2 regions of the Ensifer sp. ENS07 genome follow, and region 1 is predicted to be linked to the other one. Evidence: riboswitches for the same ligand, from Rfam matches in the RefSeq annotation. Region 1 holds a riboswitch; the other holds the start of a gene.
The links. A riboswitch is a leader RNA that binds a small molecule or an ion and turns the genes downstream of it on or off. The one in region 1 is predicted to bind thiamine pyrophosphate.
Positions count from the first base shown of each region.

Region 2: linked by a shared signal. The riboswitch ahead of thiC (phosphomethylpyrimidine synthase ThiC) and the one ahead of thiB (thiamine ABC transporter substrate binding subunit) in region 1 are both predicted to bind thiamine pyrophosphate.

Region 1 is NZ_JACVBE010000010.1:173,048-178,310, forward strand. Features, by position in the region: gene thiQ (thiamine ABC transporter ATP-binding protein) at 1-73, opposite strand, end outside; gene thiP (thiamine/thiamine pyrophosphate ABC transporter permease ThiP) at 70-1,695, opposite strand; gene thiB (thiamine ABC transporter substrate binding subunit) at 1,703-2,731, opposite strand; TPP riboswitch at 2,783-2,901, opposite strand; gene IB277_RS26035 (GNAT family N-acetyltransferase) at 3,037-3,522, shown strand; gene IB277_RS26040 (thiamine diphosphokinase) at 3,607-4,257, shown strand; gene IB277_RS26045 (ABC-F family ATP-binding cassette domain-containing protein) at 4,261-5,263, shown strand, end outside.
Region 2 is NZ_JACVBE010000009.1:183,460-188,722, reverse strand. Features, by position in the region: gene thiC (phosphomethylpyrimidine synthase ThiC) at 413-2,236, opposite strand; TPP riboswitch at 2,327-2,455, opposite strand; gene IB277_RS24830 (sigma-54 dependent transcriptional regulator) at 2,553-3,917, opposite strand; gene IB277_RS24825 (ATP-binding protein) at 3,921-5,263, opposite strand, start outside.

The sequences.
Region 1 (5,263 bases):
CGAAGGTGAGCTTGGCCGTTTCGAAACGGACCTCGACATCGCGCAACTCTATCGCGGGAACGGGATCGATCATGCTTTGCGTCCTTCCGGCCGGCTGTCATTGGCCGTGCCGAGGATGGTGAATATCAGGCAGAGAAGCCCGAGGAAAAGGGCGAGACCGGCGGCGTCGGCGGTGCGGTAGCTGCCCATACGGCTATAGAGCAGCCACGGCAGCGTCACCATGTCTTGGCTGCCGAAGAGAGCGACGGCGCCGAGGTCGCCGAGCGACAGCGCCATGGCGAAGGAAAGGGCCATCAATAGCGGCTTGCGCAGCGCCGGAAAGTCGATCCATCGCAGACGATCAAAACCACGAATGCCAAGGCTTGCCGTCAGCCGTTCGGACCGTGCCGCATGGGTCGCCATTGCCGGCGCGAGGATGCGGTGGACGAAGGGCAGCGCCATCAGCGCGTTGATCGCAACGACGATGGCAGGTGCAAAGCGCGCGACGTCACCGAAGGGACGCAAAAGCAGAAACCATCCGGCGCCGAGCACCACCGGCGGCACCAAGAGGATCAGCGAGGTGCTGGCACCGATGGCACCGGCAAAGCCGCGGGAGAGCGACGTCGCGTGACGCGGCGCGGTGGCGGTTGCCGCCGCCCGGATCATCACGGCTGCCATGGTGACGGAGGCGAGTGCCGAGGCGAGCGCGATTGCCGCACTCGTCCGCAGCGCCCGGTGCACCGCCGGATCGCGGGCGAGCTTCAGCAGATCGGCTTCGAGTCCGGAGATGAGAACCGCGACCAGCGGCGCGCCGAGAAACAGAAAGGCAAGCGTGATCCAGGTGCCATCACTCAGGCGCGCGATCCTTGACGCGCCATCGAAACGGCGCACAGTGCGGCCACCGGTCATGCCCTCTTCCGGCTCGGTCGCCAGATGACGAAGCAGGAGCAGCAGCAGGCCGGTCATGGCGATCTGCAGGGCTGACAGCGCGATCGCGCGCGGCGGATCGAAATCGAAACGCAGCGCCTGGTAGATCGCCACTTCGATTGTGCTGGCCGCAGGCCCGCCGCCGAGCGTCAGCACGAGGGTGAAGCTGGTGGCGCAGAGCATGAAGACGAGGCCGGCGGCACCCGGCAGGAGGCCGCGCAGCACGGGCCATTCGATGAAGCGAAAGAGTGCGCGTGACGGCATGCCGAGATTGGCGGCGCTGCGCCAGTATTCGGCGGGGATGCGCTCGAGCCCGGCCAGGAACAGGCGCGCTGCAAGCGGCATGTTGAAGAAGACGTGGGCAAGCAGGATGCCGAACAGGCCGTAAATGCTGACGGGCTGCGCGAGGCCGAGCCAGCGTAGGCCGGAATTGAGGAAACCCTGCCGCCCCCAGATCTCGATCAGCCCGAGTGCGCCAACCAGAACCGGCAGTCCGAGTGGCAGCGCCATCAAGCGCAGCAGCCAGATGCGGCCGGGGAACTGCGGTCGTCGCGCTAGCGCCCGGGCGACGGGGATGGCAAAGAGCACGGACAGCAACGTCGAGAGGGTCGCCTGCAGCAGCGTGAAGCGGGTGACGCGCCAGATGTAGGCGTCGAACAGCGCATCGTCGCTCGCGCCGCCCGTCTGGCTCAGCAAGGCGACGATCGCAAGACCGACGAAAAGGACGAAGACGCCGAGGCAGGCTGCCCCGGCGACCACTGTCATACGATTTTCGCGCAGTGCGAACAATCCGGCCTCAGTTCTTGCTCATGGCGGCAAGCCATTCGTCGATCCAGGCCTTGCGGTTCTTGGCGACGTCCTCCGAGGGCAGGAGGAAGGTGTTTTCCGGCTTGACCAGCTTATTGAAGGCGTCCGGCAGCGGCTCCTTGGTCGCTGCGACCGGCATCATCCAGTTCGTCGTCGGGATGATCGACTGGAAGTCCGGACCGGTCATGAAGGCGAGGAACTGCTTTGCCAGTTCCGGCTCCTTGGCGTTCTTGGTCATGCCGGCGACTTCGATCTGGATGTAGTGCCCTTCGGAGAAGGCAGCGGCCTGATAGCGCTCGGTGTTTTCCGCGACCATGTGGTAGGCCGGCGACGTGGTGTAGGACAGCACCATCGGCGCCTCGCCCTTGGTGAAGAGGCCATAGGCTTCCGACCAGCCGGGGGTGACGGTCAGAACGCGGTCCTTCAGCTTCGTCCAGGCGGCACCCGCCTCATCGCCATAGACGGCCTTGACCCAGAGCAGGAGGCCGAGGCCCGGCGTCGACGTACGCGGATCCTCGATGACGATCTTCTGCGACGGGTCGCCTTCTACCAGCTCCTTCAGGCTCTTCGGCGGCGTCTTCAGCGTCTCGGTGTCGTAGACGACGGCGAAGTGGCCGTAGTCATAGGGCAGGAACGTGTCGTCGGAGAAGTTGCCGGGAACGGTGACGCCGGTTGCCTCGACGCCGTGCGGCGCGAAGAAGCCCGTTGCCTTGGCTTCCGCAACGAGGTTGGTGTCGAGGCCAAGCACGATGTCGGCCTTGGAAGCCTCGCCTTCGAGCTTCAGGCGGGTGAGCAGCTCGACGCCGTCGGCCACGCCGACATAGTTGACCTTGCATTCGCAGGTCTTCTCGAAGGCTTCTGCGACCTTGGCGCCCGGGCCCCATTCGGTGATAAAGCTCTCATAGGTGTACACCGTCAGCGTCTTGTCGGCGGCGGTCGCGGCGCCGGAGAAAACAAGGCTCGCGGCCGTCGCAAGGGCTAGCCGGCTAAAGAATTTAAGTTGCGATGAATTGGACATGGCGAGGACCTCTCTCCCAAAGTTCGTTGTTGCATGGGAAAAGGGCGTATCGATCCGATCGCGTCTAATCCCTCCGCCGGTATGAGCCGGATCAGGTTCCGCGGGTTGGCGTTTTGACGCCTCTCAGCCTCCGGCCGCAATGCGGTCGGGAGGCACCCCGTTAGAGCGGCAAGAGATTTACCGCTGCCTCGGTCCCATGGCAAGCGATGTTTACGGCGAAGCAAGGGGACGCCTGGCCAGCACAATGGCTCGTGTTTGCGTATGCCGCCAACTGCGCTACACAACGGCAGCGAGGAGGAAATGTCATGCCCGATATGCTTGTTCGACTTTATGCCCTGCCGGCTGAACCTCAGTCGAAGCTTGGCCTTGGCATCAGCATTCGCCGCGCCATGGCGCCGGAGCGCCGCCTGGTCGTTTCCTGGATTGAAAAGACTTTCGGTGCCGGATGGGCGGGCGAGGCGGAAGCCGCCTTTTCCTCCACCCCGACGCGCATGCACGTCGCTGTCCATGACGAAAAGATCGTCGGCTTTTCCTGCCACGACGTAACGGCACTCGGCTTCTTCGGTCCGACCGGCGTCGACGAAAGCATGCGCGGGCAGGGGATCGGTGAGGCACTGTTGCTTGCAAGCCTCACGGCCATGCGCGAGGCCGGCTATGGCTACGCGATTATCGGCGGCGTCGGGCCGGCGAAGTTCTACGAGCGGGTGGCCGGCGCCGTCGAAATTCCGGATTCGACCCCCGGCATTTATGCCGGCATGCTTTTTCCCGATCCGGTGCCCGAGGGGCATTGATGGTCTGACCAAAATATCGAGAACCGCTCGTTCGACGGTTTTCTTCGTTTTCCTTCGGCGGTCCTTTGCGCTATGGGCTTTGCCATGGCTCGATCGACCTTCACCATTCTGCTTGGCGGCGCCCTTTCGCTGACCGACCGGCTGGCTCACCAGCTGGCCGCAAGTCGCTTCATTGCGGCTGACGGCGGCATGCGCCATGCCCGATTGCTCGGCATCGTGCCGGATGTCTGGGTCGGTGATTTCGACTCGACCGAGGAAGCCCTTCTTGCGGACTACGCCTCCGTCCCGCGCGAGCCCTATCCGGCGGCGAAGGCCGCGACGGACGGGGAGATCGCGGTCGAGGCGGCGCTGTCGCGTGGAGCCGATCGCCTGATTTTCGCCGGCGCCCTCGGCGGTACCCGCAGCGATCACGCCTTCATGCACCTGCTGCATGCCGTCGCCCTTGCCGAGCGTGGCCTTTCCGTGTTGATGACCTCGGGCGAGGAAGAGGCCTATCCGCTGCTGGCCGGCTCGCTCGACCTCGACCTACCCAAGGGCTGCCTCTTCTCGGTGCTCGGGTTGACCGAGCTTACCGGTCTTTCGATCGTCAATGCGCGCTATCCGCTCGACGATTTCACCTTGCCGTTCGGCTCGTCCCGAACCGTTTCCAACGTTGCGGAGGGTCCCCTTCGCTTCACTCTCCAGAGCGGTCGCGCCATTGTGCTCGCCCGCCCCTATGATCTTTCCGGAGCCTGAGCCTTGGCGCCTCCCATTCTGAAACTCGACGACATCTTCCTCACCTTCGGCGGCGCGCCGCTGCTAGCCGGCGCCAATTTTCAAGTCGAACCGGGCGACCGCATCTGTCTGGTCGGCCGCAACGGCTCGGGCAAGTCGACGCTGATGAAGATTGCCGCGGGCCTGGCCGAGGCGCAGTCGGGCGAAATCTTCCGCCATCCCTCCGCGACCATCCGCTATCTGCACCAGGCGCCGGATTTCGACGGCTACGACACGGTGCAGACCTATGCCGAGGCAGGACTCGGCCCGAGTGACGATCCCTATCGCGTCGCCTATCTGCTGCAGCACCTGGGGTTGACCGGCGAGGAAGACCCGAAGCGCCTTTCGGGCGGTGAGGCGCGTCGCGCGGCGCTTGCCCGTGTCATGGCGCCGGAGCCGGATATCCTGCTGCTCGACGAGCCGACCAACCATCTCGATCTGCCGACGATCGAATGGCTGGAAGACGAACTGATCCGCAGCCGTTCGGCGCTCGTTCTGATCTCGCACGACCGGCGCTTCCTGGAGAAGGTCTCGACCGCGACCGTCTGGCTCGACCGTGGCCAGTCGCGGCGGCTCGACCGCGGCTTTGCCCATTTCGAGGCTTGGCGTGACGAGGTGCTGGAGGCCGAGGAGCTGGAACAGCACAAGCTCGGCAAGGCGATCGAGCGCGAGGAACATTGGCTGCGCTACGGCGTGACCGCTCGACGCAAGCGCAACATGCGCCGCCTCGGTGAGCTGCAGACCATGCGGGCGACCTATCGCGGCCACAAGGGGCCGCAGGGAACGGTACAGGCGACGGCCGCCGACGCCAAGGAATCGGGCAAGCTGGTGATCGAGGCGGAGAAGGTCACCAAGGCCTATGGCGAGCGCACCATCGTCGCGCCGTTCTCGATCCGCGTGCACCGCGGCGACCGCATCGGTCTGGTCGGCCCGAACGGCGCCGGCAAGACGACGCTCCTGAAGATCCTGACCGGACAGATCGAGCCGG
Region 2 (5,263 bases), on a different contig from region 1:
TGCGTCGTCCTGCAGGACTTTTGCGCGGGTACAGTTCGGCTGCCCGCCGCGAATGAATTTCGCCGACAGCGACTTTTGCGTGCGCCTTGCATATCGTTCAATCGATGTGGGGACAAGCTATTGGGGGGACGGGCGACACGGAGCGCAAGGTGCGGGCCTCTGGCGGCGGCCACGACATACAGATGATCGCCCTCATCGCTGAGGCGTCGCGAGAGGGACAGAGGACGTTGCATGTTTGTTGATTGAACGGGGTCGTTGGCGCGCCTCCCACCCTCCGTCATGCTCGGCTCAAGCCCAAGCATGACGGAGGAGGAGAGCCTTGGCGATCGCCGCTTCCGCTTCCGAGGCGGGAGGCGCAGCCCTGAGTGAACTGAAGGGGCCGTGACTGGCCCCTTCAACGAGTCTCTGTCGTCTACTCGGCCGCGCCAGCCGCCCCTTCCACCGGCATATAGAGGTCGCCGCCCTCGCGGTATTTCGCGGCCATTGCCTCCAGGCCTTCCTTCTGCGCTTCTGCGCGGATGTCGTGCGAGATCCGCATCGAGCAGAATTTCGGGCCGCACATGGAGCAGAAATGCGCGACCTTGTGCGCTTCCTTCGGCAGTGTCTCGTCGTGGAAGTTACGGGCCGTCTCCGGGTCGAGCGAGAGGTTGAACTGGTCCTCCCAGCGGAATTCGAAGCGCGCGCGCGACAGCGCGTCGTCGCGCACCTGGGCGGCCGGATGGCCCTTGGCGAGATCGGCGGCATGGGCGGCGATCTTGTAGGTGATGACGCCGACCTTGACGTCGTTGCGATCGGGAAGACCCAGATGCTCCTTCGGCGTGACGTAGCAGAGCATGGCGGTGCCGAACCAGCCGATCATCGCCGCGCCGATGCCCGACGTGATGTGGTCGTAGCCGGGCGCAATGTCCGTCGTCAGCGGTCCGAGTGTGTAGAACGGCGCCTCGCCGCAGACGGCGAGTTGCTTGTCCATGTTCTCCTTGATCTTGTGCATCGGCACGTGGCCGGGGCCTTCGATCATCACCTGACAATCCTTGGCCCAGGCGATCTTGGTGAGCTCGCCGAGCGTTTCGAGTTCGGCGAATTGTGCCGCGTCGTTGGCATCGGCGATCGAGCCGGGGCGCAGGCCGTCGCCGAGCGAGAAGGAGACGTCATAGGCGCGGCAGATGTCGCAGATTTCCTCGAAATGCTCGTAAAGGAAGCTCTCGCGATGGTGATGCAGACACCACTTGGCCATGATCGAGCCGCCGCGCGAAACGATGCCGGTGACGCGATCGACGGTGAGCGGGATGTAGTGCAGCCGGACGCCGGCATGGATGGTGAAATAGTCGACGCCCTGTTCAGCCTGCTCGATCAGCGTGTCGCGATAGACTTCCCAGGTGAGGTCCTCGGCAATGCCGTTGACCTTTTCCAGCGCCTGGTAAAGCGGCACGGTGCCGATCGGAACCGGTGAGTTGCGGATGATCCATTCGCGGATGTTGTGGATGTTGCGGCCGGTCGAAAGGTCCATGACGGTGTCGGCGCCCCAGCGCGTCGCCCAGACCATCTTTTCGACCTCTTCCGCCATCGACGAGGTGACGGCGGAGTTGCCGATATTGGCATTGATCTTCACCAGAAAATTACGGCCGATGATCATCGGCTCGGATTCCGGATGGTTGATGTTGGCAGGCAGGATCGCGCGGCCGCTGGCAATTTCCTGGCGCACGAATTCGGGTGTCACGTGATCGGGGACGTGGGCGCCGAAGCTCTCGCCGTCGCGGACTTTCGCACGCGCCGCGTCGCGGCCGAGATTTTCGCGGATCGCCACGAACTCCATTTCCGGCGTGATGATGCCGGCGCGGGCATAGGCAAGCTGGGTCACTGCGCGGCCGCCCGTGGCCTTCAGCGGCGCATGCTGGAACGGGAAGGTCGGTGTCAGCCTGTCGCCGCTCACAAAGCCGTTGTCCTCGGGGCGGACCACGCGTCCCTCATAGGTTTCCACATCGCCGCGGTCGACGATCCAGTTGCGGCGCAGCCGCGGCAGGCCGTCCTCGATGCGGATCTCGGCGTCGTCGGCGGTGTAGGCGCCGGAGGAATCATAGACCGTAACCGGTTGCTCGCCCGACGTCGGGTGGAGCGCAATCTCGCGCATCGGCACGCGGATATCCGGATGAAGCACGCCCGGCTTGTGGATCTTGCGGGAGGCGGGAAGCGGTCCTTGCGTGACCGTGAGGGCTGCGGGTTTGGTGGCAATATTCATGACGAGGCTCCAAGTTTGCAATTGGAGACCCAGTTCTGATGCCGGAAAGATGAAAGACGCTCCGCCAGATGCTGGACGCACGGAATCCTGGCTTCGATATCTGCACCGTCCCTACGCCAGTATGAACTGGATCAGGTTCAACGGGTCACTGCGCCACAGCCGGCAAGCCGGCCATCCAGCAGAATCTCAGCCCCTTGCGGGACCCCCCTGGTGAATGCCTAGATCATAGCCATCGATCGGCCCGGGTCGTCAAGCGTGAATTCGCCTGCCGACAAAGATGCACCTATTGCGTGTGGTGACGGATTCGGGTTTGACGCTAGCGGCCGGCCTTTTCCGGTGCGGCCCGCTCGGCGTAATCGGCACGGTTGATGCCGTGGCGCTGGAGCTTGTCGTAGAATGTCTTGCGCGGAATGCCGAGCGCCTCGATCGTCGCCTTGACGTCGCCGCGCTGAGCCCGCAACACCTCTTTCAGGATCTCCGCCTCGTAGCGTTCGAGCCGTTCCGGGAGCGCAAATCCAGGCTGTTCGGCGGGCGCAATCGGCTGTCCCAGCGGACCTTCGACACCAAGCGCCACGCGTTCTGCAAAGTGCGAGAGCTCGCGCACATTGCCCGGCCAGGCATGCGTCATCAGATGTCTCTGCACGGCCGATGTGACCACAGGCGCGTCGCGCTTGAAGCGCTCGGCCGCCCGGGTCAGGAAGTGCGAGAAGAGCAGCGGGATATCGTCTCGGCGTTCGCGCAGCGGTGGGATCGACAGCGTTACGACATTCAATCTAAAGTAGAGGTCTTCCCGGAAATCGCCGCGCTGCGCCGGGTCGCCAAGATCGATTTTGGCAGCCGCGATGACGCGGATATCGACCGGACGAACCTGGTTGGTGCCAAGCGGCGTGATTTCGCGCGCTTCCAGAACGCGCAGCATCTTCACTTGAGTCGCCGGTGGCATCGCCTCGATCTCGTCGAGGAACAGCGTGCCGCCGCTCGCATGCTCGATCCGGCCGATGCGCTTCTTCAAGGCGCCGGTGAAGGCGCCCTGTTCGTGGCCGAAGAGTTCGCTTTCGATCACCGTTTCGGGCAGCGCCCCGCAATTCAGCGCCACGAAGTTGCCGTTGCGGCGTCGGCTCCAATTGTGGAGCAGCGTCGCCACCACCTCCTTGCCGCTGCCCGTCTCGCCGGCGACGAGCACGTCGACATCGGTATCGGCAATGTGCCGGATCGTCTGGCGCAAACGTTCCATGACCGGCGTCTGGCCGATCAGCGGCAGGCTGTCGCCGGCCGTCTCGGCGGCCCGTTTCAGCGCGCGGTTTTCCATCACGAGCCGGCGTTTTTCCAGCGCGCGATGCACGCTCTGCACCAGCCGGTCGGCGGCAAAGGGTTTGGGGATGAAGTCGTAGACGCCATCCTGCAGCGCCTGCACTGCCATCGGGATGTCGCCATGGCCGGTCACCAGGATCACCGGCAGATCCGCGTCGAAAGCTTCGATGCGGCGGAAGAAGGCGAGGCCGTCGATGCCCGGCATGCGGATATCGCTGACGACGACTCCGTCGAAATTCGCATCCAGCGTCTTCAACGCTTCGGCAGCGCTGGCAAAAGGGGTAACGGCGAGGCTGGCGAGTTCCAGCGTCTGCGTCATCGCCTTGCGCAGGTGGTTGTCGTCGTCGACGAGATAGACGGTCGGCTGCATCGCTCAGGCCCTCTTCAGGCGAACCGTGAAGACGGTGCCCCTGTCGCTGGTTTCGACGGTGATATCGCCGCCATAGTCGGCGACGATCTCCTTGGAGATGGCAAGGCCGAGGCCGAGCCCTTCATCCTTCGAGGTGTTGAACGGCGTGAACAGATCCTCGTGGATGTGCAGGGGAATGCCTGGGCCGTTATCGGCAACGACGAGCAAAACCGTACCCGAGGGACCGTCCTCGCAGCGCACGCGGATCTCGGCGCCGCTGCGCGTGCCGAGCGCTTCCAGGGCATTTTGCAAAAGGTTGATCAGCACCTGCTCGAGCCGGATGCGGCTGCCGAGGACGCTGAGGCCATTTTCCGGCAGGTCGATGACGATCGCATCCATGCGGCCGGCAAAGCGGCTGCGCAGCAACATCATCGCCCCCTCGATCACGTCGCGCATGGGCGTCGGCTCGGCGACGAAGCGGCCCTTGCGAGCGAAGCTTCTGAGTTCGTCGGTGATGGTGCCGACCCGATCGGTCAGTTCGGCGATGCTGACAAGGTTCTCGACCGCGGTCTGCTGCTGGCCGCGTTCGAGGAAGGTGCGGGCGTTGTCGGCATAGGCGCGGATGGTCGCGACCGGCTGGTTGATCTCGTGGGCGACGCCGGCCGCCACCTGGCCAAGGATCGCCAGCCGGTTCGCCTGAACCAGTTCCTGCTGCACCGCCTGCAGCTTCTCGCCAGTACGCCGGTGGTCGGCGATCTCCGTTTCGAGATGATCGCGGGCAAGGCTGAGGTCATGTGTGCGCTCCGCCACGCGGGTCTCCAGCTCGTCGCGCGCGGCGCGATCGCGCGCAGACACCAGCGCCAGCGTCTGGCGGCGGCGCAGGAGGACCGCGGTAAAAGCGAGCAGCGGTGCGAGGAGGGCCAGGGCAATCAGCCGGGCCTCGCGGGTTGCCGCCGAGATCGCGCCATCGAGCGGTGCTAGCTGCTCCAGCCGCCAGCTGGTGGTCGGAACCATGGTTTCGACCCGGAGGAACCGACGTTCGCTGTCGCCCGGCAACAGTGCGCGCAACTCGCTGGAGCCATCGCTGGTCGGCTCGATGTCGCGGAAGGGCAGCGGCAGCAGCGAGGCATCGCCAAATTGCAGGCTGTCGCGGATGGCGGCGACGCGGTCGCGTGGAATTGTTTTGGTCGTCATGAAGCGCCAGGAGGGGAAGCTGGTGATCAGCACGATGCCGCGCCGGTCGGTGACGTAGACCGGCTTGCCGGAGGCGAGCCATTCGGCTTCCACATCGTCGAATTCGAGCTTGGCGACGACGACGCCGATCGGGCCGTCAGGACCCTGGACCCGACGCGAAATGTAGAGGCCCG